3 regions of the Clostridioides sp. LIBA-2809 genome follow, and region 2 is predicted to be linked to each of the others. Evidence: riboswitches for the same ligand, from Rfam matches in the RefSeq annotation. Region 2 holds a riboswitch; each other region holds the start of a gene.
What was found. A riboswitch is a leader RNA that binds a small molecule or an ion and turns the genes downstream of it on or off. The one in region 2 is predicted to bind cobalamin.

Region 1 (11,220 bases), 670 kb from region 2:
GATTGGGATATAGTTAAAAAATATCTTACAAATAGAATTAGAAAAGGATATGAGAAAGATATTATATTGGGTCTAATTCAAGTTATATTAAATACAATAGTTGAAGAAAAAGCCATTAAAGATAGGCCAGGAATAGAAGATATAAGAAGAAATGCTTATAAAGATATTGTTTCACGTTTTACCAAAATACACAACGACAATATTATGGATAAAATTAAATATGCATTTGTACTTTATAATATGGACAAGCATCCAGCATTAGACAGTTTGACTAGAAGAATAGTTAATGACATAAGGAATGTAGATACAAATCAAGATATTATGGAGATTTTAAAAGCATTAGATGTTATATATTTAACTTATTTTGAATATATATTAAATGGAGAAGAAAGTAGTTCTACATATGATGAAAATAATGTAAAAGATGTTGAAGTAAACTTTGATACATTTGCTGACTTTATGTATGAAGAACTTTATAGTGAAGAAGAAGAAAATATTATTGAAAGTGATATAGATTCTATATCTTCATCTATGCTTGTAGAAGGAGTGGGAGATTTTGAAGATTCTCAATCTAGTAATTCAGCAGATAGAGTTATATATGTTGATGAAGAGACTGCAAATAAAATATATTCAAAGATAGAACATTATTATGGAAAAACTTATTTGAGTAAAGGTGAAATTAAGAAGATTGAAACACAAAACTGTAGAAATGTTCATGAAGGGTGTAGAATCCACTTTACGGATGGAGTTCTTAGAAGTGAGTGTAATAATGTATTCCAACTAAAATATGTAACAAGACAAAAAGAAAATAATTTAGGAAAATTTAGAGAACATGCTAGAATGTATAGACAGCAGATAAAAAGATTAAAAGAAAGTTTAGCTAGAATTTTAATAGAAGAAAATGCTAAAACTAGAGTGTACTCTGATTGTGGCACTATATTAGCAAATAGAGCTTGGAGAGTGGGTAGAAGTAATAATAATAAAATATTTTATAAAGATATAGAAAATGAAAAAGGGAAATATGTTATTGATATATTATTGGATGCAAGTGGTTCTCAAAGTAGAAATCAAGGAAATGTAGCAATTCAGGCTTATATAATAGCAAATGCTCTAACAGAAGTTGGTATACCAAATAGAGTTATGGGATTCTCTAGTTTTTTAGACTATACAATATTAAAAAGATTTAAAGATTATGATGATAGTTTAAAAAATAGTGAAAATATCTTTGAATACTTTTGTGCGGGTAATAATAGAGATGGTTTAGCTATAAAATCCATATGTAGTGGTCTAATAAATAGAGATGAAGAAAATAAAATTTTGATAGTTCTTAGTGATGGAAGACCAAATGATGTAAAGATAGGAAAAAATAGTGAGAGAACCTTAAGAGGAGAAAAAGCTTATAGAGGTATAATTGGTTTGAGAGATACAGCAAATGAAGTAAGAAAGGCTAGAAAACAAAATATATTGGTATTAGGAGTATTTACAGGGAAAGAATCAGAGCTTGAAGCTGAAAGATTAATATATGGAAATGATTTTATATATTCAAAAGATATAACTAGATTTTCTGATGTGGTTTCAATGTATTTGAAGAAGATAATTAGAAATTAATTAAAGTTGTAAAAAATAATTTATATACATAAAAATATAAAAACAAATAAAATCTGTAAAAAATGTAGAAATTTTCACAGAAAAGGTATACAATGATTTATATAGAAAATGATTTAAGAATAATTTAAAAATTAAATATATAATATTATAGGTTCTTCAAGCAAGATTAATAGGGAAAAAGGTTAAATTCCTTTACAGCCCCCGCTACTGTGATGCAGACGAAACTTTTGTTAGCCACTATGATGATATATTTTTATATTTCATGGGAAGGAAGAGGAGTAGGAAGAAGCTAAGTCAGGAGACCTGCCTAAAATATTAAAGTAATTTCTTCGGGGATGGAGAAAGTTTCTTATAATAATTATACAGATATGTTTATTTTATGTGTTTGTATTTGGATTGTCAAAAATTAGAAGCCTAACCATCGAGTTAGGCTTTTTTATTTTTAAAATAAATCAGACATGTATTATTTATATTTTAATTATTAGAAAAGGGAGAGAGGGGATAGTAAAATGAAACAAAATATCAAATTAGGGGTTATAGCTGCACTTATGTTAATCATTTTAACTCCAGTTACATCAAATGCAATGCACATAATGGAAGGGTACTTACCAGTAAAATGGTCTATAGCATGGGGAGTTATATTTATACCATTTTTCTTAGTAGGACTAAAATCGATAGGAAAAATAGTAAAGCAAGACCCTAAAAAGAAAGTATTATTAGCACTATGTGGAGCATTTGTATTTGTGTTGTCAGCACTAAAAATACCTTCAGTAACAGGAAGTTGTTCACATCCTACTGGAGTAGGTCTTGGAGCAATAATGTTTGGACCAAGTGTAATGTTTGTTCTTGGAACTATAGTTTTAATATTCCAAGCATTACTATTAGCGCATGGAGGAATAACTACTTTAGGAGCTAATGCTTTTTCAATGGCTATTATAGGACCAATTATATCATTCTTAATATTTAAAGCATTAAAGAAAAAAGACGGAAATAATGCAATACCAGTATTTCTTGCAGCAGCAATAGGAGATTTGGCTACATATACGATAACTTCGATACAGTTAGCACTGGCTTTTCCAGACCCATCAGGTGGAGTGATGGCTTCAGCAATTAAGTTTTTAGGAATTTTCTTTATGACTCAAATACCAATAGCAATAGCAGAAGGTATACTTACTGTAATTGTATATAACTTAGTTACAGAAAATGGAGAAAAAAGCATACTAGAAAATAATGATAAAGGAGTTAAAGCTAATGAGTGCTAAAACAAAAACGAAAACTAATATATTACTACTTTTATTAGTAGTGGCTCTTATTATATTCCCATTACTTGTTAACTCAGGTGCTGAATATGGAGGAGCAGATGGTGAAGCTGAAAGTGAAATTACTAAAATAAATCCAGATTATGAACCATGGTTTAGTAGCCCATATGAGCCACCAAGTGGAGAAATAGAAAGTTTATTATTCTCTGCACAAGCAGCATTAGGTGCTGGTGTAATAGGGTACATATTAGGTGTTCAAAAAGGAAAGAGAAGCTAATTATGCTTATAATTGATAAATATGCATATACAAATAGATTAAGTAAAGTAAATCCAAATAAAAAAGTAGCCATAGGAGTAATCTTTCTGATTGCTTCTATGGTAATAAAAAATATATTTGTTTTAAGTGGAATTATGATTTTAATGAGTATTTTAGTTGTTTGTGTGGCTGGAATAGATTTAAAGAATTATTTAAAATTACTTAGAATACCAATGTACTTTTTATTTCTTAGTATAGGAATAACTCTTGTAAATATATCTTTTAATAAGGCAGACTTATTATACAGTTTTAAAATTTTTAGTTTCAATGTAGGAATATCAAAAGCATCTATTGACATGTCTATTCACGTGTTATTTAGAGCTATGTCTTGTTTGACTTGTGTGTATTTTTGTATACTTACAACACCTTTTAATCAATTAATATTCTTCTTTAAAAAAATGCATTTGCCTGATACTTTTGTTGAATTATCAATGTTAATATATAGGTTTATATTCATATTTTTAGAAGAATTCTCAGAAATATATAAATCACAAGAACTAAGATTTGGGTACATAAATTTAAAAACTTCATATAAATCCTTAGGAATTCTTGGAAGTATGCTGTACAAAAGACTTATGACAAGGTATGATGATATGTGCATATCATTAGACATAAAATTGTATGATGGTAAATTTCACATAGTAGGGGATAATGATGTTTAAAATAAATAATTTAACTTATCAATATGAAAAGAATGCTAATGCATTATTAAACATTAATATGGATTTCTCCAAGGGAAATGTTATAGGTATAATAGGTTCAAATGGTTCAGGAAAATCAACATTATTTATGAATTTAATGGGTATATTAAAGCCTACATCTGGAGAAATTCTTTTTAAAGAAGAAAAATTAAAATATGATAAAAAAAATTTGTATAATCTTAGAAAAAATGTAGGTATTGTCTTTCAAGACCCAGAGAAACAAATTTTTTACTCGAAAGTATACGATGATATAGCATTTGCAATGAGAAATATTGGTATAGATGAAAAAACAATCAAAGAGAGAATAAACAAAGCTCTAGTAGCTGTTAATGGAATAGATTTTATAGATAGACCAGTACATTTTTTAAGTTATGGTCAGAAAAAAAGGGTAGCAATAGCATCAGTTATAGCAATGGAAAATGAAATTATATTGCTTGATGAGCCTACAGCTGGTTTAGACCCAGTAAGTACTAGGTCTATTGTAGATATAATAAAGGGATTGAATAAAGATAATATAAAAATAGTAATATCCAGTCATGATATGAATCTAATGTATGAAATATGCGATTACATATATGTATTGGATAAGGGGATTTTAATTGATGAAGGAAAAGCAGAAGACGTATTTGTAAATGAAAATAACATTATACAAGCTGGCTTAGAATCCCCATGGTTAGTAAAGATACATAAAAATATGAATCTACCTTTATTTAAGAAAGAAGAAGATTTGTATAAGTACTGGAAAGAAAGAGAACTTAATACAAACAAATAATTAAGCCCTAAACCTATTTTAAAAAAATAGATTTATATATATAATAACCCTTAACCTAGACCCCTTAAAGGTGCCTTATGATTCCCCAAATCATAAGGTTATTTTTTTTATTAAGTAGTAAAATAAATTATATGGAAAAGTGTTATTTAATTGTAATATATTGGAAATAATCTATTAGTATAATACATAATTATAATTTGAAGTAATTCATATTTTAGATTAAAATATATTTATGGCTGTTAACAGGAGGAGAAATATGAATTTAGATACATTAAATCCTGCTCAAAGAGAAGCAGTAGAAAAGACTGAGGGTCCAGTACTTATACTGGCTGGAGCTGGTTCAGGTAAAACTAAGGTATTAACAACAAGAATGGCATATCTTATAGAAGATAAAGGTGTACAACCACCAAATATATTAGCTATAACATTTACAAACAAAGCTGCAAATGAAATGAGAGAGAGAGTTGAACAAAATATAGGCTCTGAAACTAAGGAAATGTGGATAAGTACATTCCATTCTTGTTGTGTTCGTATACTAAGAAAAGACATAAATAAGATTGGTTACAACAGGAGTTTTGTAATTTATGATGCTGCGGACCAAGTTACATTGGTTAAAGACTGTCTTAAAGAACTAAATTTAAGTGATAAGGTGTTTGAGCCAAAAGCAGTTATAAGTGCCATTTCAGGAGCAAAAGACAAGCTTTATACTCCAAAACAGTTTAAAGATATCAACATGGCAGATAATAGAATGAGTAAGATTGCAGACATTTATGCATTATATCAAGACCGTTTAAAAAGAAATAGTGCACTTGATTTTGATGATTTAATACTTAAAACTGTAGAGCTTTTTAAGGCTAATGAAGAAGTGCTTGCATATTATAGAAGTAGATTTAGATACATAATGGTAGATGAGTATCAAGATACAAGTAAAGCTCAGTATGAGCTGATAAAATTATTAGCAAGAGAACATCAAAATATTTGCGTTGTTGGAGATGATGACCAAAGTATTTATGGATGGAGAGGTGCAGACATAAGAAATATACTTGAATTTGAGAAAGATTACGATAATGTACATGTTGTAAAATTGGAACAAAATTATAGGTCTACACAAGTGATATTAGATGCAGCTAATAAAGTTATATCTAATAATATAGAAAGAAAAAGGAAAAAACTTTGGAGTGAAAAAAAAGAAGGAGAGCTTATAAAGATACAATTAACTGGTAGTGAAATAGAAGAAGCTGATTTTATTTCTGATTCAATTGCACAAATAGCTAGAAAAGAGAAGAGACCTTATAAAGACTTCGCAGTACTTTATAGAGCAAATGCACAAGCTAGACCTGTAGAGGATGCTTTAAATAGAAGTCAAATACCATACAATATATATGGTGGTACAAAATTTTATGAGAGAAAAGAAATAAAGGATTTATTGGCGTATTTAAGAGTTATTCAAAATCCACAAGATGATATATCTATAAAAAGAATTATAAACGTACCTAGAAGGGGTATAGGGCTTAGAACGATAGAAAAAATTGAAGATAGAGCTAATTTAAAGCAGGAGAGTATATATTCAGTACTAATTGATATAGAGACAAATTCAGATATATCTACTAAAGCAAGAGCAAGTATAAGTGGATTTGTTGATATTATAGGGACTCTTAGAACTATAAAAGAAGTATATCCTGTTAGTAAACTTATAGAAAAAGTCTTGGATACTACAGGATACATGGATGAGCTTGTAGAGATAAGAAATAAAAATGAAAAAGATTTAACTGGTAAAGGTGAGGAAGCTCAAGATAGAATTGATAACTTAAGAGAATTTATATCTATAGCTTTGGAGTTTGAAAGTAGTAACGATGAGAATTATGAAAATAAAGATTTAGAGACATTTTTAACTAGTATAGCACTTACGTCTGAATCAAATGATGAAGAAGACAATGATAGAGTTTCTCTTATGACAATTCATACATCTAAAGGACTGGAATTCCCTGTAGTATTCTTAATAGGCATGGAAGAAGGATTATTCCCTATATCAAGAGCCATAAAATCTCTAAGTGATTCACAGATAGAAGAAGAGAGAAGACTTTGTTATGTTGGTATAACTAGGGCTAAAGAAGAGTTGTATATGTCATTGACAGAGAAGAGGACATTATATGGTAAAACGAATGTTGCAATAGCTTCAAGATTTATGGAGGAATTACCAGAAGAATGTATAGAAAGACTGTACAAAGTAAAAAAAGAGCTGAGTTACTCTAAAGCAAGTTATAATATGTTAGATAAATATACTAAAAAATATATGAATACTATAAGTAAATCTAAAGTGGCAGATAAAGTTAATGCAACGATAAAGGATTCTAATAAAGAAACTAATCCAGATGATATACAACTTGGTTCTAAAGTACATCATCCTAAATTTGGGGTTGGTACAGTAGTATCCATAATTGGAACAGATGTTACTATAGCTTTTGACAAGCAGGGAATTAAAAAAATAAATAAAGAGTATACAACACTAAATATTTTATAAAGGAGGTTAATAAAGAATGGATAGTATAAATTTTGCTAAAGACTTAATAGACTTTATATATGATAGTCCATCATCTTTTCATGCAGTTGATAGTGCTAAAGAAATTCTAGATAAAAATGGATTTCAAGAACTAACTTTGAATCATAAGTGGAACCTAAAAGTAGGTGGAAAATACTATGTTACTAAAAATTTATCTGCTATAGTGGCTTTTGTAGTTAATTCAGAAGACATAGAGAAAGATGGATTTAGGATAATAGGCTCTCATTCAGATTCTCCTACATTTAGTATTAAACCAAATGCAGAAATAGAAGCTGAAAAATCTTATTTAAAGTTGAATACAGAGTGTTATGGAGGGGCAATATTGAGTACATGGCTAGATAGACCTCTCGGGATAGCTGGTAGGGTAGTTTTAAAGAGTGATAATATATTAAAACCAAGTGAAAGACTTATAGACTTTAAAAAGCCAATTTGTATAATACCAAATCTAGCTATACATTTAAATAGAAGTATAAATGATGGTCATTCATATAACAAACAAAAAGATATGTTACCTTTGGTTGGTCTGTTAAATGATACATTAGAAAAAGACAACTTTCTTTTAAAACAAATAGCATCTAATTTGGATGTAAACATGGAAGATGTTATAGATTTTGATTTATTTTTATATGAATTTGAAAAAGGAAGCTTAATAGGGGCTAATGATGAATTTATATCTATTGGAAGACAAGATAATCTTGCAATGGTACATGCTAGTTTAAATGCTCTTGTTGATACTAAAGGTAAAAATGGCGTAAATGTAATGGCTGTATTTGATAATGAAGAAGTTGGTAGTTCTACTAAACAAGGTGCAGATTCAAACATGCTATTAAATATATTAGAGAGAATCTGTTTATCAATAGGTAAAGATAGAGAAGAGTTTTTTGAGTCTATTTATTCATCTTTTATGATATCATCAGATTTGGCTCATGCTATACATCCAAACACTCCAGAAAAACATGACCCAACTAATAAACCAGTTATGGGAAAAGGTCCAGTTATAAAGATAAATGCTAGTCAGGCATATACAAGTGATGGATATTCTATAGCTGTTTATAAAAATATATGTAGAGAAGCTAATGTTGAGTATCAAGAATTTGTCAATAGGTCAGATGAAAGAGGTGGAAGTACTATAGGGCCAATATCTTCTACTCATATAGATATACCATCTGTGGATGTGGGAAGTCCAATTTTAGCAATGCACTCTATAAGAGAATTAGGCAATGTTGAGGACCATTATAGTATATATAAAACATTTAGTAAGTTTTTTGAAATATAAATATAAGATAAACAATTTGGAGATGAGACTATGAAATTAGGATTATGCTTAGAGGGTGGAGGCGCAAAAGGAGCTTACCAGGCTGGAGTAGTAAAGGCATTGTATGATGGAGGAATAAATAAATTTTATTCAATTTCAGGGACATCAATAGGAGCAATAAATGGATATTATTTGTACACAGGTAATGTTGATAAGTTGGAAAAAATGTGGACAAATATAAAAGATATCCAGAATGGAAATGTAAAAATAGTAAATAATACTGTGGATAACTCTCCTGCTATAGACAATTTAAGGGAACTGGATGATAGCAAAATAGAAGAAATGAACTTTTATGTTAATTATGTAGAAGTCAATAATAAGGTAGTATCAGAAAAGATTGTTAATGTATCAAAAATGACTCGTAATGAAGCAATTATCAGCATTTCATACAGTGGATTGTTACCATCGAATCCAAAGGCTACTCTTGGATTTAAAGAACAATTTGTAAAAGATGTTCAAGAAGGACTCTATGATGGTTTTAAATTAGATGGAGGTCTAATTAGGAGTGCATTAATTGAACCTTTAATTGGGGATAATGTGGATAAGATTATTTTAATATCAACAAAATATAATTATGAGTTACCAGAAGATATTAAAAAAATATATGATGAAGACAGAATAATAGTAGTTAGACCAAATACTCAATTTGCACCTAAAGACACTCTTAATTTTGATGATGAGTTTTGCAAAGCTATTTACCAAGAAGGATATGAAATAGGAAAAAATATACTTGATAGACTTTAATTTAGAGTATAATATAATAAATGTAATTGTATAATTTAACTAATGAAAAGGAAGGTAATGAATTATGGAAAATAAAAATCCTATAGTAACTATAGAAATGGAAAATGGAAAAGAAATTAAAATTGAGTTATATCCAAATATAGCACCAAACACAGTTAAAAACTTTGTATCGTTAGTAAATGAAGGATATTATAATGGTATAATCTTTCATAGGGTAATACCAGGATTTATGATACAAGGTGGATGCCCAAATGGTACAGGAATGGGTGGGCCAGGTCACTCTATAAAAGGTGAATTTAGTGGTAATGGATTTACTAACAATTTAAAACATGAGAGAGGAGTCATATCAATGGCTAGAACTATGGCACCTAACTCAGCAGGTTCTCAATTTTTCATAATGCATAAAAACTCACCACATTTAGATGGTCAATATGCAGGTTTTGGTAGAGTAATAGAAGGTATAGATGTTGTTGATGAAATAGCATCAGTTAGAACAGATGCAGGTGATAAGCCACAAACTCCACAAGTTATGAAATCTGTTACTGTGGAGACTTTTGGAATAGATTACTCAGATGTAGAAAAAAACTAAAACATATATAAAATTTAACTATAAGTAAAGATATATGTTGTTTAATGAAGATAAAGTGGGATGTAGTTACGTCTTTAGACGAATACATCCCACTTTTTAATTTGTTTTATATAAGGAAAAGTTATATCAAAATATTAAATGGTAAATTACAAAATATATTAATTAAAAATAGTATTGAATTTTCAAATTATTTATTCTATAAAATTATTATTATGAAATTTTAATTGAAAGGTAAAGTATAATTAAAAAAAGTTTACTAAAATTATTTTTATCTAAGTTTTTATATAATAATATATTAAATAGATACAGAAGATATATGGAAAACACTTATTTCAGTATTTTTTGAAGTTATTTTATCTATTTTATTTAAGAAAAATAAGTTTTTTTGTACTTTTTGTTTATAAAAAAATATCATTATGGAAATATCTTCTATTTACAATTTTATAACTTTGGTTTACAATAATAGAGACAATAAATCCTAAAAAACATAAGAAGAAAAAAGTGCTTAATATTTGAGAGAGACTGGTTTAGTTTACACCAGCTAGGCCAGTCAAGGAATAATTTAAAGTGTAATATATAATAATGAAAAAGAACATGTTATTAGAAATTTCTAATACATGTTCTTTTTTTGTAGAAATTAGTATTATTATATAAATATTTAATGAGTAAATTTCTAACTATGCTGTAACTAAGTATGTACTTTAACATAGTATAATATAGACCCAAAATGGAGGGATTATAAATGAGAAATATTATACTTTATTTAAATGATGATACCTTTATATCAAAAAAATATCCAGATAAAAATTTTAGTTTTTTAGAATATTGTTTGATAGGAACTAAATATTCAAGTACTTTTATAGAAGAAAGGCTCCTTACTTTTTTTAAAGTAAGAATACCAAAGATATTAAAAGATAAAAATATATTAAAAGCAGAGTTATTTATTCATATTAATTCAGAGAATAATTATGTTTTTAATGAAAAAATAGATATTGAAGTAAAAAGAATAGTCGAATATTATAATTCAAGGACTATATCATGGAATGATAAATTGCCTATAGAAAATATTGGAGGATATCTACCAATTGGCATAAGTGATACATCTAATTATATTTGTTTAAATATTACAAATGTTGTAAAAGCATGGGCAGTAGGTAAATATCCTAATTATGGATTAGCTCTATCTTTAAACTATCCTTGTAAAATTATAGAATTTACGTCTAGTAGAGGACGTAACAAACCATATATACTTATAACATTTGAAGAAAGAAAAAAAGAGTGTTGTCCTCCTAAATCTTGGTGTACTCCAATGGGAATAACTGGCCCAACAGGGGCAACTGGAGCAACCGGCCCAAC
Region 2 (11,220 bases):
TGGAGCAAATATTGTTATTTTTAAAACTTTATTATCTCCAAGTATAGATTCAAAATTACTTCCTACAAGCTTTCTTATTTCCTCGTTTATCATTTTAAGTGGAGTAGGATTTATAGCTGGCTTACCAACATCTACACTAAGCCCTTTTTTGGTTACTACCCCAATACCAATCCCACCATAAACTCTAATAAATTTATGTAACTCACTTTGACTCTCACTATTAGTACTTACACTACCGATATCATATAAAGTAAGATACTCTTTATCCTCATCGTTTTTGGATACAATTTCAGCTCTTGCATAAATATCCATAGTATGAGTTGCATCTATGTCATCTCCACCATCTTTTTTTATGGAACACTCCACAAAAGAATTAGAAATATTTACATTATCGACCTTTAATGATAGTGGTATCCCTTTAGGTGTATCTATATTTATAGTATCAATCTTATTTTTTGTCATCAACATGTACACAGCAGCCTTAGATGCACCTGTTGCACATGAACCTGTAGTATATCCTCTTCGATATTTTTTACCATCTATATACACATATTCTTCCATACACATACCTACATAGTATATAATATAGCATTTACTATTGCTGCTGCTAAATTACTACCACCTTTTCTGCCTTTAGAAATTATATATGGTATATCTGTTTTTTCAACTTCGTCTTTTGATTCTTGTGCCCCTACAAAACCTACAGGAACACCTATAACTGCATCTAAATCTAATCTTCCTTCTGATTTCATCTCCATAACTTTATATAAAGCTGTTGGTGCATTTCCTAAAACAAATATCTTTCTTCCCTCTTCTTTAGCTGCAATCTCTACTGCTGCCATGGAACGAGTAATCCCTTTCTCTTTAGCTAATTTTGCAGTTTCTTCGTCTGCTACTAAACATTTATATTTACATCCTAATGCTTCTAGCTTTCTTTTATTTATCCCACTAAGAGCCATATTTGTATCAGTATAAATACTCGCATTATTTTTTAATGCATCTATTATACTATCTACTGCTTCTTCTGATATTTTTAATATGTCTAAGTAATCAAAATCTGCAGTAGTATGTATAGCTCTCTTTATTATTTTTTCTTCGATAGTATTCTTAAATCTATAATCTGGTCTAATCTCATCTATTATCTCTTGTATTAATTCAAAACTTTTTTCTTCTATTTTCATAGGATTCTTTATGTATTGCATTCTATTTCCCCCTTAATTCCTCCATTTATTATGTTCAACGTATAAATCTTATTATAAACAGAATTTATATTAGATTCACATAAAACATTTATTATATTTTTATCATCCATAAACTTATCAATTAAAATACCTATTACTGTACCACTGTGAGCAATGTTTACTCCATATGCTCCACATTTTTCAGCTATTTTTATGATTTCATTTAAGTACTCTTTTTTTTCTATATTTTCATTTGCTAAACTACTCAAAGTACAAGCCTCTCCAACTAGAGATAAGTTATCATTTTTCAATCCTTCTTCTAAAAGAGTAAATGACTTTTTTATGATTTCCCTATTTTCTATTTTTAAGGTATTATAATCTTTCCTCAGCCTAATTTTCATAGTATCTAGTACTTTATTGGGCTCAAGTATTATAACTTTTGCATTACTTATATTTCCTAGGTATTTTATAACAGTTCCATTTAGAGGATTAAATATGCTATTTTTGTCTATAAATATAGAATCTGTTGGCTCTATTTCTGCTGCTAATTTACAAATCTCTTCACTACTCAAGTCTTTATCTATCAATGATAATGTTGCCTTTATAGTAGCTCCTATATCGGCAGTCGAACTTGCCATCCCTTTTCCAATAGGTATTTTACTATCTATATTCAAAGAAATATTTTTAGTATCTTTTTTAGGTAAATTAAACTTTTCAAATACCTTCTCAATTGCCAATCTTGACTTATATCTACCCAAATTTATATCTACTAATTTTTCTTCAATATACACTTTGGAATACATATCTATTGCATATGAGCATAAATATTCTTCATCATCAATTATCCCTTGTACAAACTCTCCACAAGATGCTGGGCATATTCCATAAGATTTCATTTTAATCACCCAATAAACTTTTTATATTTTCTATAAGAATTTTATTATCCTCATGAGATTTTATAGCTACTCTTATAAAACTATCATCTAATCCTACAAAGTTAGATGCATCTCTAACCAATAGATTTCCTTGCTTAAACAAATCTTTTTTCAATTCTCTAGATATTTTTTTATAAATTTTTATCAAAATAAAATTAGCATCTGTATCATAGACTTTTATATTTTTTACGTTTCTCAACTCTTGTAACATGTATTTTCTTTCTTTTATGTAATATTCTTTACTCTTTCTAATATACTCTTTATCTTCAAAAATAAAATCAGATAGTATGTCTGCAAAAGAATTTATAGTCCATGGCTCTTTGTATTCATAAATTTTGTCCATAATGTTAGTATTGCTTGTAATACCATATCCTAACCTTAAGCCAGGCATACCAAAAAACTTAGTCACAGCTTTAATGATGAATATGTTTTTGTTTGATTCTATATATTTTACTAAGCTATACTCATTTTCATCTTCAACAAATTCCATAAAAGTTTCATCAACTATTAATAGCTTTTCGTGTTGACCTAATAAGTAAACAAGTTCCTTTAAGTCTTGAACATTCCCACTAGGATTATTAGGATTACATATAAATAAGCTGTCAAATTTTTCAATGTTCTTTTTTATTATATCTATATCAAGTTTAAAATTATTTTCCGAATCTAACTCTAATTCTATAATATCTAGATTGTTTAACTTAGCACTTCTTCTATATTCTGAAAATGTAGGATTTATTATAGCTAATCTTTTTTTAATACTCCTCATAAGCAAATAAATCACTTCTGTAGCACCATTTCCAGGTATTATAAAGTTTGGATTTATATCTATATATTTTGATATATTTCCTCTCAAGTTTGTATAGTTTATATCTGGATAATTCCTACACTCTTTTAATCCTCTTAAAATGTATCTTTCTAAATTTGGTAATACATTTGGATTTATATTTGAACTAAAATCTATTATTTCTTTTGGGTCTTTCCCATATAATTTTGCCATTTCATCTACATTGGCACCATGCCCTAAATCCTTCATCTATGTCCCCCTTAAGTTAGCAAACCATAATTTATATAATTAAGTTAATTAAAATCGCCCTACATAACATATATACTAGTGTAAATACTAATATAGATACAAAGGAAGATGCATACATAATTTTATTCGTTTTAATTATATCCTCTTTATCTATCTCCCTAAGCTTATCCCCTATTGTTGGCTTATATACTTTTTCTCCAAAATAAAAATTGGTACCTCCCAGTTGTATTCCTAAAGCACCAGACACTGCCCCCTCTGAAAAAGCACAATTTGGACTTTTATGATTCTTTCTATCTCTAATGGATATTTTAAAACAATTTCTATAGTTGTAACGTAAAAAGAAACTGCCAATTGTCATAAGAATAACAGATATTCTAGCTGGTATATAATTGGCTATATCATCAATCTTAGCAGAAGCAAAACCAATATCTTTATATTTCTCATTTTTATATCCAACAGTTGAATCTAATGTATTTATAGCTTTATACGCCATAGCAAGTGGTGCTCCTCCAATAAATGCATAAAACATAGGTGCAATTATACCATCTACAGTATTTTCTGCAACAGTTTCTACAGTCGCCCTTATTATCTCAGACTCACTTAAATTAGTAGTATCTCTACCTACTATATAAGATAACTGAGTTCTAGATTTCTCTATATCTCCAGTTTTTAATACATTATAAATTTTTAATGCTTCATCTTTTAAACATTTTGTAGCTAGTATTGTATAAATTAGAAAACTATTTACTGCAACACTCAATACTACATTAAAACTAAATAACTTCACTATAGCATAGGTTATTAAATACGTTATTCCAACAGTGATAAACCATAATATAAATCCGCCAAATTTTAATTGTTTATCACTCTTAAAAACCTTCCTTATTATACCTTGAGTAAAATTTATAAGCTTACCAATAAACCTCACTGGATGAGGAAAAGAATATGGGTCTCCTACAATTAAATCTGTCACATACCCTATATAAATAGATAAAATATTCATTTACTTATTTCCTTTATTCAAAAAATTTTCTATACAATTTAAATTATTATAAAAATGAGTATGAAGATATGTAGCTAAAGTGTTTCCTTTACTATAACCACCATCCCATTCTTCTACTATATTTCCATCTCTTTCTTTTTTCATCGAATATGCACACTTCTCATCACTCTCAAATATTGAATGATGAAACTCATGTCCTTTAATCGTCTCTCCCTTTTTAGATAAAAGAGTATTTTCTTTAGCTACACCAATACAGTATCCAAATCTCTTTAAAGAAGATGTCATCTTACTAATTCCACTAAATATACCAACCATATTAAATTCTTGTTCTTCTTGATTCAATAGTTTCTCACCTAGGTACATCAGTCCTCCACATTCTGCATAAATAGGTATATTGTTATTATGTGCTTCTAATATAGAGGTTCTCATTGACTCATTTGCTTCTAGTTCTTTTCCAAATATTTCTGGAAAACCTCCTCCAATATAAATATAATCTGAAGTTGGCACTGATGTATCTTCAAGAGGACTAAAATAATTTACTTCTAATCCAAGTTCTTCTAAAAGCTCTATATTTTCTCTATAATAAAAATTGAATGCCTTATCATATGCTATAGCTATTGATTTATTATTAACATGCTTTTTTATTCCATTATTTTCTATCAAAGTTTGAAAATCGAAATCACTCTCAAACTCATCACTTTCCGAGATTTCGATTATTCTATCAATATCTATATAACTTTCAATTTCATCAGCTAAAGTATAAAATTTTTCTCTTAGAGATTTCATCTCTACACTAGGAACCAATCCTAAATGTCTAGATTCTAAAGAAAATTTATTATTTGGAGGAAAATATCCCAATACTTCAACATTACAATATTTCTCTATAGAACTCTTAATTATTTGATAATGGCTATTAGTCTTAACATTATTTACTATGACACCTTTTATATTTACATCTTTATCTAATTCCTTATATCCTAGTACCATAGCAGCACTAGATGCTGCCATAGATTTTCCATTTATAACTAATATAACAGGTGATTTTAACACTTTCGAAGTATGTGAACTTGTACAGTTATCTAAATCTATTCCAAAACCATCATACAACCCCATAACACCTTCTATTACTGAAATCTCTGCATCCTTTGAGGACTTATTTACTATATACTTTATTTTTTCGTCATCTAACATATAAGAATCTAGATTTCTGGAATGTCTTCCAGTTATAAAAGTGTGGTATGAAGGGTCTATATAATCTGGCCCTACTTTATATGGCTGTACTTTCATATTTCTCTTGACTAAAGCTTGCATTATCCCTAATGATATTGTTGTCTTACCTACTCCACTACTAGTACCTGCAATTAAAATTTTTTTCATAATACACCTCCTACCTAAATTATAAATACAGAATCATTAATATTTCATAATCTCATATATTTTTTCTATATCTAAATGCTCTCTCAAAAAATCAGCCAATTTATCATATTCTTTATCTTTAAATTCATCAAAAGAGTTTACCTTGCTTTCTAATTCTTGTAGACCTTTTTTCATTCTTATATTATTTAAAATTTTCCTTGTAAAACTTATTTCATCGAAAATTCCATGAAGATAGGTTCCGATTACATTCCCATCTTTATTTATGCTTCCTTCAGTATAATTCACTTCTTCATCCAGTTTTTTTGTTATCAGGTCCAAGCTTCTTACACCATTACCTCGATTTGTAATACCCATATGGATTTCATAACCTTTGACTTTCTTACCTTTAAGGCCATTCATATATTCACCAGTACATTCAACAATAGTAGCTTCTACCTGTGTTGTAGTTTTTTCTTTCTCAAATATTGTTTCTGTATCTAAGAGACCTATACCATCAACTTCTTCAATTTCACTTTCAACATGGTAAGGGTCTTTTAATTTTTTACCTAGCATTTGATATCCACCACATATACCAAATATCAATTTACCCTGACTATATAAATTTTTAATTTGTGACTCAAGACCACTTTTTCTTATATATGTTAAATCATCTATAGTACTTTTAGTTCCAGGTATTATTACCATATCGGGATTTCCTAAAGATTCCCCATAATCTACATACCTAATACTTACATCTTCTTGCGTCTCAAATATATTGAAGTCTGTAAAGTTAGACATATGTGGAGTTCTAATTATTTCTATGTGTATATCGCTTTTATTCATTTTTTTCTTGAATCTAGTAGTCACACTATCTTCATCTTCTATTTTTATATCTGTATAAGGAACTACACCTATAACTGGTACTTTTATGATGTCCTCTAACATCTTTACTCCATCTTGTAAAAGCTCTTTTTTGCCTCTAAATTTATTAATTATTACTCCTTTTACTCTTTTTTTCTCATCTTCACTTAATAAAAGCATTGTTCCTACCAGTGATGCAAATACTCCACCTCTATCAATATCTCCAACTATTATTACAGGTGCATCCGCTATTTCTGCCATACCCATATTAGAGATATCTCTATCTTTTAAATTTATCTCTGCATTACTACCTGCACCTTCCATAACCACAATATCATAGGTTGAATTCAAGCTATCAAAGGTATCCTTCAATACATCTACCAATTCCAGTTTATAATCATGATATTGAGAAGATGGCATTTCCCCTATAACCTTCCCTCTTACAATAACTTGACTTTTGTTATTTCCAGAAGGTTTTAATAAAACCGGATTCATATCAGCTATTGGCTCTATTTTCGCCGCTTCGGCTTGAAACACTTGTGCTCTTCCCATTTCTAATCCTTCTTTAGTTATAAAAGAATTTAAAGCCATATTCTGAGATTTAAAAGGAGCAACCGTATAACCATCTTGTTTAAATATTCTACACAGCCCTGCTACTAAGATACTTTTACCTACATTTGATGCTGTTCCTTGTAGCATTATTTTTTTCCCCACTTTCTAACCCCTCCTTGTTAAAATTTACTAAAACACAAATAAAAAAAGTCCTAATGCTTCTAAAGATAGGACTTTTATACGTATTAATTAAAAATCTTTCACCCCGAAGACCTCTTGTTTTAAATTAAATTAGGCAGGTATCCTGGCTTAACTTCATCCTACTTCTATAACCTTCCCATCAAATTGACAGTGGTATTTATAGTTTCGTTGGTTTCACAGTAGCGGGGGCTGCAAAGGCATCTAACCTTTTTCCCTTTTAACATATAATTAAGAACCTAATTTTAATCTAATATTCTATTTTCATTGATATTCTTACAGACATATATTATAATACTTAATTTCAATTAAATTATATAAAATCTGTAAAATTCATTTTATCTACTACAGTAAATCCACTATTAACTTCTAAAACCGTAATAGATGAATTATCAATTTTAAAGTTCCAATGATATTTATAACTACCAGAAATCAAATGTGTTATTATATTTCTTATTGTTCCTGCATGAGAACATATAAGTATTGTTTTTATATCTGAATGACTATCATTTTCTAAAATTATATTATCAATCTCTTTTGCCACTCTTTTATAAGAGTCTATAAGACTTTCTCCACTTGGATATCTATAGTTGTTACCTTCTTCTATCATTTTTTCGAATTCTTTGGGATATTTGACTTTAATTTCCTCAAAAGTTATTCCTTCAAAGTCTCCAAAACTAATTTCTCTTAGAGTTTCTTTTTCTTCTATTTCTATTAACTTTAATCTTGATATTTTTTCTATTGTATCCTTAGTACGTGAAGATGGCGTCGTGTAAATTCTGTCTATATTTTCATGACTTAGATATTTAGTAATTTTATTTATTTGCAATTTACCTTCTTCACTAATACAACTATTTATGTGACCTGATAATCTTCCTTTTTTATTATCATTTGTCAATGCATGTCTTATTAATATTAATCTTATCATATTATCACCACTTTTTAGTTTTAAAAAAACATAAAAATTAACAAATATATATAAATCAAATATAAAAGTTCTGAAAGTTCTATTCCACAACCTAATATATCTCCTGTTACTCCATCAATCTTTTTATAAATATGTTTTTTGAATAATATTATAAATATAAAAACTACTATAGCTGAACCTAATATTTTAATCAATACTATATTAGGTAATAAGAATATAAATTTAGTAATAAGAATAACTATTAAAAATGTGTATATTATAGCTGTCATTAACATACTTGTAGTCAATTTGCCTATAAATAAATTTCCCATTCCTTTTTCTCTTGGTGTCACAGTTTTATATGTCAATAACATTACTCCTAATCTTGCAATCATTGGCATAAATATTATAATCCATAATGAGTTATTACTTATTATATTGTATATGAATCCAACCTTTAATAAAAGTACAAACATAATTGCTAAAAGTGAATTTGTGCCCAATCTTGAATCTTTCATTATTTCAAGCATTTTTTCTTTATCTCTATAACTGTATATTGCATCAAATGTATCTCCTAATCCATCTATATGGAGACCTCCAGTAATTAAAACACCAGCTAAAGTTATTATTATAGAAGCTATAAATGGCTCAAATAATAGTATAGAAATCCATCCTACTAAGTAGGTTAATATGCCAATGACAAAACCTACAAGTGGAAAATATACTATTGATTTATAAAATTCATCATCAAATCCTACATTTAATTTTATAGGTATCCTTGTTAAAAACTGTAGTATTAAAATAAATCTTTTCATAGATACATACTACTCCTTTATTTTCATGGGTATTCCACTAACTACAAAATAAACTTCATTACTTTTTGATGCTATGTATTGATTTATACGACCTACAATATCGGCATATATCCTACTAAGTTTATTCCCAGGAACAATTCCCATACCTAATTCATTTGTCACAAACACAAAGTATAGATTTGTTTTTTCTATTTCTTCAATAAGTTTTCTAACTTGTTCTTTTATGTACTCTTCCAATTTGTTTATTTCTTCTTGAGTAGACTCTTCTATATTTAGATTGTGTTTAAACATTAGATTATTTACTAATAATGTCACACAATCTAGTATAACAGTTTCATGTTCTTTGTATAGCTGTCTAATTATGGAATATATATCTTCATATATTTCATATGTATTCCAATTTCTAGGTCTATTCTCTTGATGTTTTTTTACTCTATCTTTCATTTCATCATCAAATGGAATAGAAGTTGCTATATAAGCTGTATTATTATTCCTGTTCAAACATAGTTTTTCTGCAAAGTTACTCTTTCCTGACCTAGCTCCTCCTGTTACCAGAATAATTTCACTCATCAAAACACTCCTATATATTAAATTTTTATGTCTTATCTTCCCATGTCAATTTCATCGAAAGTTGCCATATTCTTATAAGTATAATTTGAAGCTTCTATTATATTAAATGCTAAAGCAGCTCCACTTCCTTCACCTAACCTCATGTCCATATTTAGTAAAGGGTCTAATTTCAATATATCTAAGGCTCTTTTAGTCCCTGATTCTGCTGACGAGTGAGATGCTATCATATATTCTCTAGTTTTTGGATTTATCTTATATGCAATCAATGCTGCTGCATAAGAAATAAATCCATCTATTACTACTGGAATTCTATTAGCACTACATCCTAATATAACACCTGCCATTGAACCTATTTCAAATCCTCCTACTTTAGATAAAATATCTACTCCATCAGTTGGATTTGGATTATTAATCTCAATAGCCTTTCTAATTACTTCAGCCTTATGTTTTAGTCTTTCTTTTTTAAGACCTGCACCTATACCAGTAACTTCTAATGGGTCACATCCTGAAATCACAGATATTATTGCTGTACTTGGAGTAGTGTTTGCTATACCCATCTCTCCAATACCAATAAGCTTATAATCTTTTTCTATACACTGTTCTGCTATTTCAATTCCTATCTCTAAGCATCTAATAGCCTCTTGCTTACTCATAGCTGGCCCTTTCGCCATATTTGATGTTCCTTTTCTAATCTTATAATCTAATACTCCATCTAGTTTTTCATCACAGTTTATTCCTACATCTACAGCTACAACATCTGCCCCTACAAATTTACTTATTACTCCCACTCCACACAGACCTTTTGAGAAATTTGGAAATTGTAGTTTTGTTATGTTTTGAGGGTCAGGTGCTACTCCTTCTTCATATACACCATGGTCTCCAGCAAAAGCTATTATAACTTTTTTACTTGTATCAAAATTTTCATTGCCAAATATTCCTGATAATTGCATACAAATATCTTCTATTTTCCCTAAGCTTCCAGTTGGATGTATAAGCCTGTCCAATCTCTGCTTTGTTTTTTCAATAGAAGAATTATCTAAAGAATATATATTTTTTGATATACTTTCTAATAAACTCATTTTCTATCCTCCCAACATTTTTTTGTTTTTTAAATTATCTTTTTAGATAAAAAATACTCTTATTTTCTAAAAATTTCAACTTTTTATTTTTATTTTTACATATATACAAAAATTATTCTACATTTTATCTGTATTTCCTTTATTTTACATTATGAATTTGCATACAATCCGATGGTTTTTGTAAAAATATATTTAAAAGAACTTTAAGGAGATGATATTGTGGATGATTTTTCTAAATTAAAAAATTTATATGAAGATGGATATAGATGTATTTATCATGACTGTGTAGATAATAATTATACTATCTACCTTAAGAATTTTTATACGGAAGGTTCAGAAACTATAGAGTTGAGTAGCGAATCAGATTTCTCACAATTCAAAGATTATATAGATGGACTTAGAATGTCTTAATCACTATGAAACCCATTAAAATAGGGAGTTTAACAACTCCCTATTTTGAAGTCACAATTTTTTTTATAAGCTTTAAAAGTTCGTCTCGGTTTACTTCTCTTTCATTTTTTCTGTCCTTATACTCTTGAAAGTTAACAACTTTTGTATTTGGTTTCTCCATAAACTCACTTCCCATTTAACATTATTAACTTATCTTAATATATTTTATTCTATACAATTTATCTATTTCCTTCTATTTATAATACAAAATTTCTTAAATAATCCCAAATTTTCAAAACAAAATTTTCAAAATATACTAAAATCTACCTTTCAAATATAA
Region 3 (11,220 bases), 500 kb from region 2:
AACAGATGATTTATTAAATATGATTGTAGATGTAGCAAATGGAAAACAATCAAAGGCTGAGTCTCTTGGATATACTGAAATGGCAATAGCTAGAGTATGTAACTATGTATAAGATTTAATTAAAAAACGAATACATAGAATTTTAATAAAGGGTGAGATTATGAAGTTTGTCAGTTTTACTGAAGGAAAAAATGAATGTAAAAGAATAGGAGTTTTTTCTAAAGATGAATTATTTATTATAGATATTAATTCCTTAAATCTTAGCAAATCTTTTAAGAACTTAAATGATTTAATTCAAAATATATCTCAAGACGATATCATTAGACTGAAAAGTACTATAAAGGAAGATATATTCCATAATTATGATGTTTTTAAAAGAGAAGAATGTATTATACATGTTCCTATAGAAAAACCTATACACGATATTTTATGTGTGGGAGTGAACTATAAAGACCATCTTGAAGAAACTCAAACTCACTTTGATGATAGTTTTGAAAAACCACAAAAAACAGTCTATTTTACAAAACGTGTTACAAAAGCTATAGGCCCAGAAGATAAGATAGATGGTCATTTTGATATAAATAGTCAATTAGACTATGAAGTTGAACTTGGAGTAGTAATAGGTAAAACAGGTGTTAATATTAAAAAAGAAGAGGTCGAAGATTATATCTTTGGATACACTGTTATAAATGATATTTCTGCTAGAAAGTTACAAAAAGAGCATGTTCAATGGTTTAGAGGAAAGGGATTAGATACATTTACATCTTTAGGGCCATGTATCGTACATAAAAGTGCAATTTCTTTTCCTGTAAAACTTAAGGTATGCAGTAGAGTAAATGGTGAAGAAAGACAAAATTCTAATACAAGGTTATTCATATCAGACATTTCAGACATAGTTTCAGAACTTTCAAAAGGTATGACTTTAGAGGCTGGAGATATTATAGCTACTGGTACACCTTCTGGAGTTGGTATGGGTTTTTCACCTCCTCGATATATGAGTAGTGGAGATGTAATTGAATGTGAGGTTGAAAGTATTGGAATTTTAAGAAATTACATTAAGTAAATGTTTTAATATAGGTAATGTTAAGGCAGAACCTGAATGTATTAAATGAACATATTAAAATAAATTTTAGGAGTTTAAATTATGAAAGCAGAATTTTTGACACCAGTGGTTACAATATTTGATGAAGAAGGAAATTTAGATAAAGAAGGAAATAAGAAAGTCTATGACCATCTTATAGATGGAGGAGTAGATGGCCTAGTTGTAATGGGAAGTACTGGAGAGTTCTTTAATATGTCTATGGATATGCAAAAAGAACTTATAGATTTAGTAATTAATCATGTTAATAAGAGAGTAAAAGTGTTTATAGGTACAAGCCGTATGAGTATAAAAGAGTCTATAGAGCTTTCAAATTATGCACATAATAGTGGAGCAGATGGAGTTATGATAATAAGCCCTTATTATTTCTCTCTTGATGATGACAGTATTGAGTTGTTTTATAGCGAAATAGCTAAAAATACAGAAGCTGAAATATATCTATATAATTATCCAGATAGAACTGGTTATGATTTGAGTCCAGAACTTACATTAAGACTTGTAAGAAAGCATAAAAATATAGTTGGTTATAAGGATACAGTAACTTTGATGGGACACACTAGAGATTTAATAAATACTATGAAAGCAGAGTTTCCAGATTTTAAGATATATAGTGGTTATGATGAAAACTTTATACATAATCTAATGTCTGGAGGAGCAGGTTGTATAGGAGGTCTATCAAATTTAATTCCAGAAGTTTGTTCAAAATGGGCAGAAGCTTATAATAATAGAGATATGGATAAGGTTATAGAAATTCAAAAATATATAAATAAAGCTATGGATTTTTATTTAATAACAAACCCATTTATACCAGCAATGAAAAAAGCAATGAATATTAGAGGCTTACAAGTGAGTGATTATATGACTGCACCTTTTATAAAGCCAAATGAAAATCAAGTATATGAGATTAAAAAATTAATGAATGAATTAAATATATGTTAACTGGTTAATTAGATATATAGTAAAAAACGAAGAGTGTTTTAAACTGATTTTTATAGTCATTTTAAACACTCTTTTTTTATATGTTAAATCAACCTTGCAAAGTGGTCAACAATAAACTACAATTATGTTAATAAAAATTAAATAAAATGATACTAGGGTACTATATTAGTTTAATAGGGAAAGTGATGTAAGTTCACTACAACCCCCGCTACTGTATACGGATACGAAATCAAAATCCACTGAGATTTATATGAAAAGTTTTGGGAAGGACGATAGAGGAAAAGCCGTGAGTCAGGAGACCTGCCCAGTATTACATAGGTTCAATTTAGGGTGGAAATTGTAATTTATAATAAAATGAAATATCAATTCATTTTTTGTAAAATTGATATATAAACTTCTCCTTTCTAAATTAGGAGAAGTTTTTTATTTTATTAAAAGGTTATAATTATTAAAGATGACTTTAATATAGTTCTAATGAGATATATTTTAAAAGTATATGTTATTAGAATTTTTAACCACTTATAAAAAATAAAATATTGGAGTGAAAGAGATGAAATTTAAAGTAAATGTTTTAAAGCAATTTTTTCTAAGTATTATGATAGTTATTTTAGTAGGAGGTCTTATAGGATGTAGTAAAAATGATAAAGAGAATGCACAAGTTAGTAGTGGTAAGAAGTTAGAATTAAAATATGCAAGTGGGTTTAGTGTTGAAGACTTAGAGGATGGAATTAAAAAAGTAACTGATGGAGATAAAAGAGAACTAATTTTAATCCCTAAAAAAATTGAAGTTCCTGAAAAGTATAAAAATGCTAATATAGTTAGAACACCTGTAGATAATGTCTTAATAGCATCTACAACACAAGCCTGTTCTCTAAGAACAATAGGTGAGCTAGATAGCATAAAAGCAGTAACAACAGAGGAACAGTATTGGACTATCAAAGAAATTAAAGATTTGATGAAGGACGGAAAGATACATTATGTTGGTTCAAACTTAGCACCAGATTATGAAAAAATAGTAGATTTAAACCCTGATTTAACTATAGTTAGTAGTGGTTTATCAGAAGCTGATACAAAATTTATTGATAAACTAAAAGAATTAGGACTTAACTATGTTGTAGATAATGAATATAAAGAGCAAAATCCATTTGGAAGAATGGAATGGACAAGCTTAATAGCTGCATTTTATGATAAAGAAGATATAGCCACTAGTGAATTAAATAAGACAGTACAAAAGATAGAAGAAGTAAGTAAAAAAATAAAAAACAAAAACAAGCCTAAGGTAGTATGGGCATCTGTATATGAAGGAAATGCTTATGTAGCACCTAAAGATTCATATGTAGATAATATGATAAGAATGGCTGGTGGAATAAATGCATGTGCTTCAATGGATTCAAATGAAGGAAGAGTGAGTATTGAACAACTACATGAAGTTGCAAAGGATGCAGATATATTTGTATACTCATCAAGCTCAGATTATGCACCAAACTTAGAGTCTATAAAATCTAGTGCACCTGTATTGGCTGATTTGGATGTTGTAAAAAATGGTAACTTGTGGGTATTTGCTCCAGATTATTATCAATCAGTAGATAAGACTGATGAATTAATAGTAGATTTAGTTGAGATGTTTCATCCAGGAGCTACAGGTGAAAAAATTAAACATTATATAAATTATGATAAATAATATATAATACGACACTAAAAGATGAGTTTTATGGATTTTAGTTAATATAGATTTGTTAAGAGGGGTATATAAATGGATTTTATCAATAAAATGAGAATAAAGAATACTACAATATTTATAGGACTAATTATAGGCATGATACTTACTTTTTTAGTGTGTGTAGCATTTGGCTCTGTAAAAATTGAGTTTAAAGAAATAATAGATGTTGTATTAAGAGGTATGGATAATACAGAACACTATAAAATAATATACAACATAAGGATTCCAAGAGTACTTGCAACTATGGTGGGTGGAGCTTGTTTAGCAGTATCAGGAATTTTACTACAGATATTTTTTAAGAATCCAATAGTTGAACCATATATATTAGGTGTATCTTCAGGCTCTACTTTATCAGTAGCGCTTATGATTTTAGGTGGATATACATTAGGATTTGAAAATATAACTTCAATGAGTATATTTGTGGCAGCATTTATAGGAGCTTTGATTGTAATGTCTGTAGTCATTTTATTTGCAAGTAAGGTAAAGAATATAACGACTCTTTTAATAATAGGAATTATGACTGGATATGTGTGTAGTGGTATAACTAATGTACTACAATCATTTGCAAATAGTGAAAAATTAAAGGAATTCACTGTTTGGTCTATGGGAAGTTTTTCTGGATTTACCTGGGAAAAAGTAGAGATACTTATATTGATTGGTGTTCTAGGTCTTTTAATGAGTATCTTTATAATAAAACCTCTAAATGCTTTTTTATTAGGAGAAGAATATGCTAAAAGTATTGGTATAAATATAAAATTTTTTAGATTTTTGGTAGTATTTATATCTAGTATACTAGCAGCAATAGTATCAGCATTTGCAGGACCTATAGGATTTATTGGACTTGCAGTACCACAAGTTTCAAAATTGATATTTAAGACATCAGATAATAGAGTACTAATACCAGTGGTAATTTTTTTAGGAAGTATAGTTACAGCTCTTTGTGATTTAATATCAAGAGTAATTCTGTCGCCAATAGAATTACCAATAAGCACAATAACATCTTTATTAGGAGCACCAATTGTAGTAATGCTATTGATGAAAAGGAAGGACAGGGCTTAGATATGTTGAAAACTAATAATTTAAGTGTAGGATATAATAAAAAAGTAGTTGTGAGTGATATAAATATAGAGGTGAAAAATGGAGAGATATTATGTCTTTTAGGAAGTAATGGAGCTGGAAAAACTACTATATTAAGGTCTTTATCTAAACTTATAACGCCAATAAAAGGGGAGATATATCTAAATGACATAGATGTAAATCATATATCAAGAAAGTCATTATCGAAAAAAATGGCTTTAGTGCTTACAAATAGATTATTAGGTGATTTAATGACTGTACAAGATATAGTTAATATAGGAAGGTATCCATATACAGGATTTTTTGGTAACCTATCCAAAAAAGATTTAATACTGGTAGATGAAGCATTAGAATCTGTAGATGCATTACATTTAAAGAAAAGATATTTTGACGAACTAAGTGATGGAGAAAAACAAAAAGTATTAGTTGCAAGAGCTTTAGTTCAAGAGCCAGAAATAATTATATTGGATGAACCAACAACTCACTTAGATATAAAGCATAGGTTAGAGCTTATAAATATACTAAAAAAATTAAGTAAGGAAAAATCAATTTCAGTAATACTTTCATTGCATGAAATTGATATAGCATTAAAAAGTTGTGATAAAGTTGCTCTTATAAAGAATAATAAAGTCATAGCTTATGGTCAACCTGAAGATGTAGTGGATGAAGATATTATAAATTCACTTTATGAATTGGATGATAAAAATTTTAATAGTCTTTTAGGTTCAGTAGAGATTAGTAATAAATCTAAAAATGAAGTTTTTATAATTGGTGGTGGTGGTAAAGCTACACCAATTTATAGAGCTTTTACTAAAAAAGGTATAGGTCTATATTCTGGAATAATACATGAAAATGATATTGATTATGAAATTGGCAGAACTATGGGCATAAAGATGTTTACAGAAAAGCCATTTGAGCCAATAACTAATGAGAGTTTTGATTTAGCTATTAGAAATTTAAATGATTCTAAGATTATAATAGATACAGGGTTTAGCGTAGGAGAAACGAATAAAAAAAATATAGACATTATAAAAGAGGCTTTAAAATTGGATAAAAAAGTTTATTCATTTAGGAATAGGAATGAGAGCAATAAGTATTATAGTAGTCTTGGTAATGATATAGAATATATAGATAAGGTTTCACAAATTATGGATAGTATCAAGACAGATAATTTACTATAGATTGTAAAATAAAATGTAATTGCAGACTACAAAAAATATAAAAGAGTATCTTAATAGTTTTTAAACATTATTATAGATACTCTTTTTTTACTGTTTATTTATTTTGTGTATGGTGTTATAAAAAAGTATTCCTTTATAAATAACCTATAGCTTCCTCTCTAGTTAGAAAAAAGTGAATTCCTGCAGTTGATTCTTTCCATCTATTTTCATTAAATTCTTCAGCTATAATAGTTTCTCCTACTCTATATATAAAATTTTCATCAGCATATGCACGAGCACTTTTAAAAGATTCTTTGCCATCTATACTTGTAATTGACAGTACTTTTGCTTTATCACATCTACAAGCATTTGATGTAGCAGAAACCCTTTTTGCATCACTTGGAATTAATAATTGTACCATTCTAAAATTAAAACACTTTTTATAGCCTATAAATGCTCCTGTTTCAGGACAGTATAACTTGAAAAAGCGAGTATTTTCATCTGATACTACTCCATCTAAAGTAGCATATTCTAAGTTGGAGTTTTCTAAATTAGCTCCTCTAATATCTGACCTAGATAAATCACAAAATCTAAAATTAGCTCCACTTAGGTCTGCATTTTTTAATATGGAATTTTTTAATGAACAATTTGAAAAATAAGAGTTACTAAAGCTAGAGTTTTCTAAATCTGCTTCTTCTAAGTTTAAATCAATAAGGTCAGACCATGAAAAATCAATATTACTTAAACAGTATCCCTTTAAATTCATATTTTCTAATTTTATTTCTCTTAAATCAGCTCTTTCTCCATCATTGTTGTTTTTAAGCCATAAATAATGTTTTTTAAGTATCTTTTCAAGTTCATATTTAGAAATATCTCTCATAAAAATCACCTTCATGAATTTATTTTTATATATGTAGTAGCAAAATAGTCATATATTTAATTATATAACAATAAATAAAAAACTTCTAAATAATATATAAAATATCATATATAAAATATTTTGTTTTAAATATATTATAATATATTCTTAGGCTATTTAGGGATAATTTGCACTTTTAAACATGACATAATAAGTTTGTATTGTTTTATATTTGAGTTGATAAAAATTTCTTTAAATAAAAATAATATCAGTGATACAATAATAAAAGTTTAGATATAAAAAAATTTGTGTATATACTATATGTAGTATATAATAGATAAAGCACTGACTATATGTAGTGCTTTTGTTTTTGAAAAATACTTATTATATTCCAATAGTTATAGGTTATTTTGGGGATTTCAACTAATAAATACTAAAAGAAATAATAAGAAAATTGAAAGAAATTATAGCACAAGATTATGTTAAAAGGACGGTAAATAATGAATTGGATAGAGCTTAACAATCAAGTGATAATTAAAAATGAACAAGGTAAGTATCAATTGGAAAAAGACAAGGAAGCCTTAAGTAGTTACATAGAAGAATTTATAAAACCAAAGTTGAAAAAATTTAAAGATTTAGAAGAAAGATTAAAGTACTTAATAGATGAAGGTTATTATTCAGAAGAAGTAATAAATAAGTATAGTATGGATTTTATTAAAAAGGTATATAAGTTTATTGAGAAATATCAGTTTGAATTTCAATCATATATGAGTGCAAACAAGTTTTATCAAAATTACGCATTAAAAAGCAATGATGGAAAAGAAATATTAGAAACATATAATGAGAAAGTATTAATTGTAGCTTTGACATTAGGAAATGGTGATGAAGGTTTGGCTCTAAGCCTTACAGATAAAATAGTAAAACAAGAATTTCAACCAGCTACTCCAACGTTTTTAAATGCTGGAAGAAAAAGAGCTGGAGAGATGGTATCATGCTTTTTATTATCTGTAGAAGATAGTACAGAAGGTATATCATATGCTATATCTTCATCAAATCATTTATCAAAGATTGGTGGAGGCGTTGCACTAAATTTATCCAAACTTAGAGCATCAGGTGAATCAATCAAAGATATAGAAGGGGCAGCTGGAGGAGTTGTTGGTGTAGCAAAAATGTTGGAGCAATCCTTTAGTTATTTCAATCAAATGGGAGCTAGACAAGGTTCTGGAGCAGTTTACCTTACTGTATTCCATCCTGATTTTGAATTATTGATGGATACGAAAAAGATAAATGCTGATGAGAAAATAAGACTTGCTACATTATCACTAGGAGCTATAATACCTGATAAGTTTATGGAATTAGCAGAAAAAAATGAAACTGCATATGCATTTTATCCTCATACTGTGTATAAGAAGTATGGAGTTTATCTTGATGAGATAGAAATGAATGAGTGGTACGAAAAGCTGGTTAGTGATAAGGATATAAGAAAAAAAGAAATAAATCCTAGACAGATGCTGACTAAAATAGCACAGATGCAACAAGAAAGTGGATATCCATATGTAGTATACATAGACACAGCAAATAAGGAACATACATTAAGAGATGTTGGAATGGTCAAGATGTCTAACTTATGTTGTGAGATATTTCAATATCAGACACCTTCACAAATAGAGGGCTATGGAGGTAACAATGAGTGGGGACAAGATATAAGTTGTAACCTTGGTTCTTTAAATATAGCTAATGTTATGGACAATAAAACTATAGAAAGTACGGTTGAGACAGCAATAAGAGCATTGTCATTTGTAGCAGATAGCACAGATATAAAACCAGTACCAACAGTTAGTAAGAGTAATAGTAAGTCTCACTCTATAGGATTAGGAGCTATGAATTTACATGGATATTTGGTAAGGGAAAATATCTTATATACTTCAGAGGATGCCATAGATTTTTCTAATGTATTTTTTGCAATGATTAGATATTACTCAATTAAAGCATCAATGAAAATAGCTATAGAAAAAAATCAAACTTTTGAAGGCTTTAATAAATCAGAATATGCTAAAGGTAGAGAAAGTAAAGTACTATCAAAATACTATGAGCAATCTTATTTACCAAAGTCAGATAAGGTAAAGGCATTATTTGAAGGTATCCATATACCAACTAAAGAAGATTGGGCAAGCTTATTAGATAAAGTAAAAGAAAAAGGCATATACAATGCTTATTTGATGGCAATAGCACCAACTCAAAGTATTAGTTATGTGCAAAATGCTACATCAAGTATAATGCCAATTACTGAACCAGTAGAAGTAAGAACATATGGAGATTCTACTACAATATATCCAATGCCATTTTTAACAAATGATAATATGTTATATTATCAATCAGCATACAGGATGGATATGAGAAAAGTAATAGATTTAGTAGCAACAGTTCAAAACCATGTTGACCAAGGGATATCAACAACTCTATTTGTCACAGATGAAAAGACAACTAGAGACATAGCTAGACATTATATATATGCATATAAAAAAGGTCTGAAGAGTTTATATTACACAAGAACAAAGATGACAAGAGACACTCATGAGTGTTTAGTATGTTCAGTATAGGGAGAGAAATATATGACGTTTAATTTACATAAAATACATAATGCAGTTAACTGGAATAGAGAAGAAGATGGATTTACACAGGCTTTTTGGGAACAAAATGTAAAACAATTTTGGCTTCCTGAAGAAATATCTGTTTCTAAGGACCTCAAGGTATGGAATGAACTGAGTGATGAGGAAAAGGAATTATATAAAAAAGTATTGGGTGGTTTAACATTATTGGATACAAAACAGGGGAATAATGGAATACCATCTATGATGAGTTTAACAGAAAATCTGCAAAGAAAGGCTGTCTTGTCTTTTATGGGGACTATGGAAGAAATACATGCAAAAAGTTATTCTTCTATATTTATGACTTTACTTTCTAATTCAGAAATAGATGAGTTATTTGAATGGATAGAAACAGAACCAACATTACAAAGAAAGGCCGATTTAGTTTTAGTTCAGTATGAAAACACTACAAATCAAAAGGATTTGTACTTATCTATGGTTACAAGTGTATTTTTAGAGAGTTTCCTGTTTTATTCAGGATTCTTTTATCCATTGTATCTATCTGGTCAAGGAAAGATGGTGGCTAGTGGAGAAATAATATCACTTATTCTTAGAGATGAATCTTTACATGGCAAGTATATAGGATTGCTTGCACAAGAAATATACGACGAATTTGATGAAATTGATAAGAAAAAACTAGAAGAGAAGATGTATTCTATACTTGATAACCTTATGGAGAATGAGATAGAATACACAAATGTTATATATAAAGAAAGTGGGCTTGAAAAAGAGGTAGTAAACTTTTTGAAATACAATGCAAATAGGGCTTTAGAAAATCTAGGCTTTGAGAAGTTATATATTGTAGATGCTATCAATCCAATTGTATTAAATGGTCTTAGTACGGAAACTAAAACACATGATTTCTTTTCAACTAAAGGTAATGGATACCAAAAAGGAGTATATGAGGAATTAGAAGATGAAGATTTTATAATATAAATTTATAAATTGTGACATACTGTTGTCACTTTTATCATGATAATATCAATGTATAAAATATATATGGAGGTATTCTCATGAAATATGAATGGAGAAAAAAAGATAAGGAGTTATATTTACCTAATAAGAATCCAGTAATAGTTGAAGTACCAGAGCAGAAATTTATTATGTTAAAAGGTAATGGAGACCCAAATGACAAAGAATTTACTGAAGCAATAGGAGTACTTTATTCTTTGGCATATGCAATAAAAACCATGCCTAATAAGGGAATTGTGCCAGAAGGGTATTTCGATTATACTGTTTTTCCTTTAGAAGCTATATGGGATAAAGGAGAAAAAAGCAAATACTCAGATATACTTATTAAAGAAGACTTGATTTATACTATGATGATACGTCAGCCAGATTTTGTTACACAAGACTTGTTAGATAAAGCTATCGACATAGTAAAAAAGAAGAAACCACATAACCTTCTTGAAAAATTTAAATTTGGGTTTATTAATGAAGGATTGTGTGTCCAAATGCTTCATGTAGGTTCATATGATAATGAACCAGAAAGTTTTGATATTATGAGTGAATTTTGTAAAAGAAATAATCTTGCAAGAAAATCTAATGTACATCGTGAAATTTATATAAGTGATGCTAGAAAAGTATCTCCTGATTTATTAAAAACGGTTTTACGTTTTGAAGTAAAAAGAGAAATATAAGTGTTATATTGTGGTATTATATTACTTTATTGTTATACTATAATAAAGTAATGAGGTGATTATATGAAAAGTAATAGA

Region 1: linked by a shared signal. The riboswitch ahead of ACTG44_RS02220 (energy-coupling factor ABC transporter permease) and the one ahead of ACTG44_RS18915 (cobyric acid synthase) in region 2 are both predicted to bind cobalamin.
Region 3: linked by a shared signal. The riboswitch ahead of ACTG44_RS16720 (ABC transporter substrate-binding protein) and the one ahead of ACTG44_RS18915 (cobyric acid synthase) in region 2 are both predicted to bind cobalamin.

Annotation. Positions count from the first base shown of each region.
Region 1 covers NZ_CP197004.1:393,471-404,690, forward strand. Annotated here, with positions in the region: gene ACTG44_RS02215 (vWA domain-containing protein) at 1-1,608, shown strand, start outside; cobalamin riboswitch at 1,741-1,933, shown strand; gene ACTG44_RS02220 (energy-coupling factor ABC transporter permease) at 2,118-2,870, shown strand; gene ACTG44_RS02225 (energy-coupling factor ABC transporter substrate-binding protein) at 2,860-3,144, shown strand; gene cbiQ (cobalt ECF transporter T component CbiQ) at 3,147-3,845, shown strand; gene ACTG44_RS02235 (energy-coupling factor ABC transporter ATP-binding protein) at 3,838-4,656, shown strand; gene ACTG44_RS02240 (DUF3553 domain-containing protein) at 4,913-7,177, shown strand; gene ACTG44_RS02245 (M18 family aminopeptidase) at 7,194-8,492, shown strand; gene ACTG44_RS02250 (patatin-like phospholipase family protein) at 8,523-9,275, shown strand; gene ACTG44_RS02255 (peptidylprolyl isomerase) at 9,340-9,864, shown strand; partial or broken gene ACTG44_RS02260 (DNRLRE domain-containing protein) at 10,607-11,110, shown strand; gene ACTG44_RS02265 (collagen-like domain-containing protein) at 11,174-11,220, shown strand, end outside.
Region 2 covers NZ_CP197004.1:4,017,713-4,028,932, forward strand. Annotated here, with positions in the region: gene cbiD (cobalt-precorrin-5B (C(1))-methyltransferase CbiD) at 1-561, opposite strand, end outside; gene ACTG44_RS18890 (cobalt-precorrin-8 methylmutase) at 570-1,202, opposite strand; gene ACTG44_RS18895 (GHMP family kinase ATP-binding protein) at 1,190-2,077, opposite strand; gene ACTG44_RS18900 (pyridoxal phosphate-dependent aminotransferase) at 2,079-3,149, opposite strand; gene cbiB (adenosylcobinamide-phosphate synthase CbiB) at 3,181-4,152, opposite strand; gene ACTG44_RS18910 (cobyrinic acid a,c-diamide synthase CobB) at 4,153-5,529, opposite strand; gene ACTG44_RS18915 (cobyric acid synthase) at 5,566-7,083, opposite strand; cobalamin riboswitch at 7,199-7,377, opposite strand; gene ACTG44_RS18920 (histidine phosphatase family protein) at 7,433-8,047, opposite strand; gene cobS (adenosylcobinamide-GDP ribazoletransferase) at 8,068-8,841, opposite strand; gene cobU (bifunctional adenosylcobinamide kinase/adenosylcobinamide-phosphate guanylyltransferase) at 8,851-9,411, opposite strand; gene cobT (nicotinate-nucleotide--dimethylbenzimidazole phosphoribosyltransferase) at 9,444-10,490, opposite strand; gene ACTG44_RS18940 (hypothetical protein) at 10,710-10,901, shown strand.
Region 3 covers NZ_CP197004.1:3,516,787-3,528,006, reverse strand. Annotated here, with positions in the region: gene ACTG44_RS16735 (UxaA family hydrolase) at 1-112, shown strand, start outside; gene ACTG44_RS16730 (fumarylacetoacetate hydrolase family protein) at 161-1,063, shown strand; gene ACTG44_RS16725 (dihydrodipicolinate synthase family protein) at 1,145-2,038, shown strand; cobalamin riboswitch at 2,176-2,360, shown strand; gene ACTG44_RS16720 (ABC transporter substrate-binding protein) at 2,589-3,719, shown strand; gene ACTG44_RS16715 (FecCD family ABC transporter permease) at 3,792-4,817, shown strand; gene ACTG44_RS16710 (ABC transporter ATP-binding protein) at 4,820-6,016, shown strand; gene ACTG44_RS16705 (pentapeptide repeat-containing protein) at 6,150-6,875, opposite strand; gene nrdE (class 1b ribonucleoside-diphosphate reductase subunit alpha) at 7,355-9,454, shown strand; gene nrdF (class 1b ribonucleoside-diphosphate reductase subunit beta) at 9,467-10,438, shown strand; gene ACTG44_RS16690 (GyrI-like domain-containing protein) at 10,516-11,142, shown strand; gene ACTG44_RS16685 (helix-turn-helix transcriptional regulator) at 11,206-11,220, shown strand, end outside.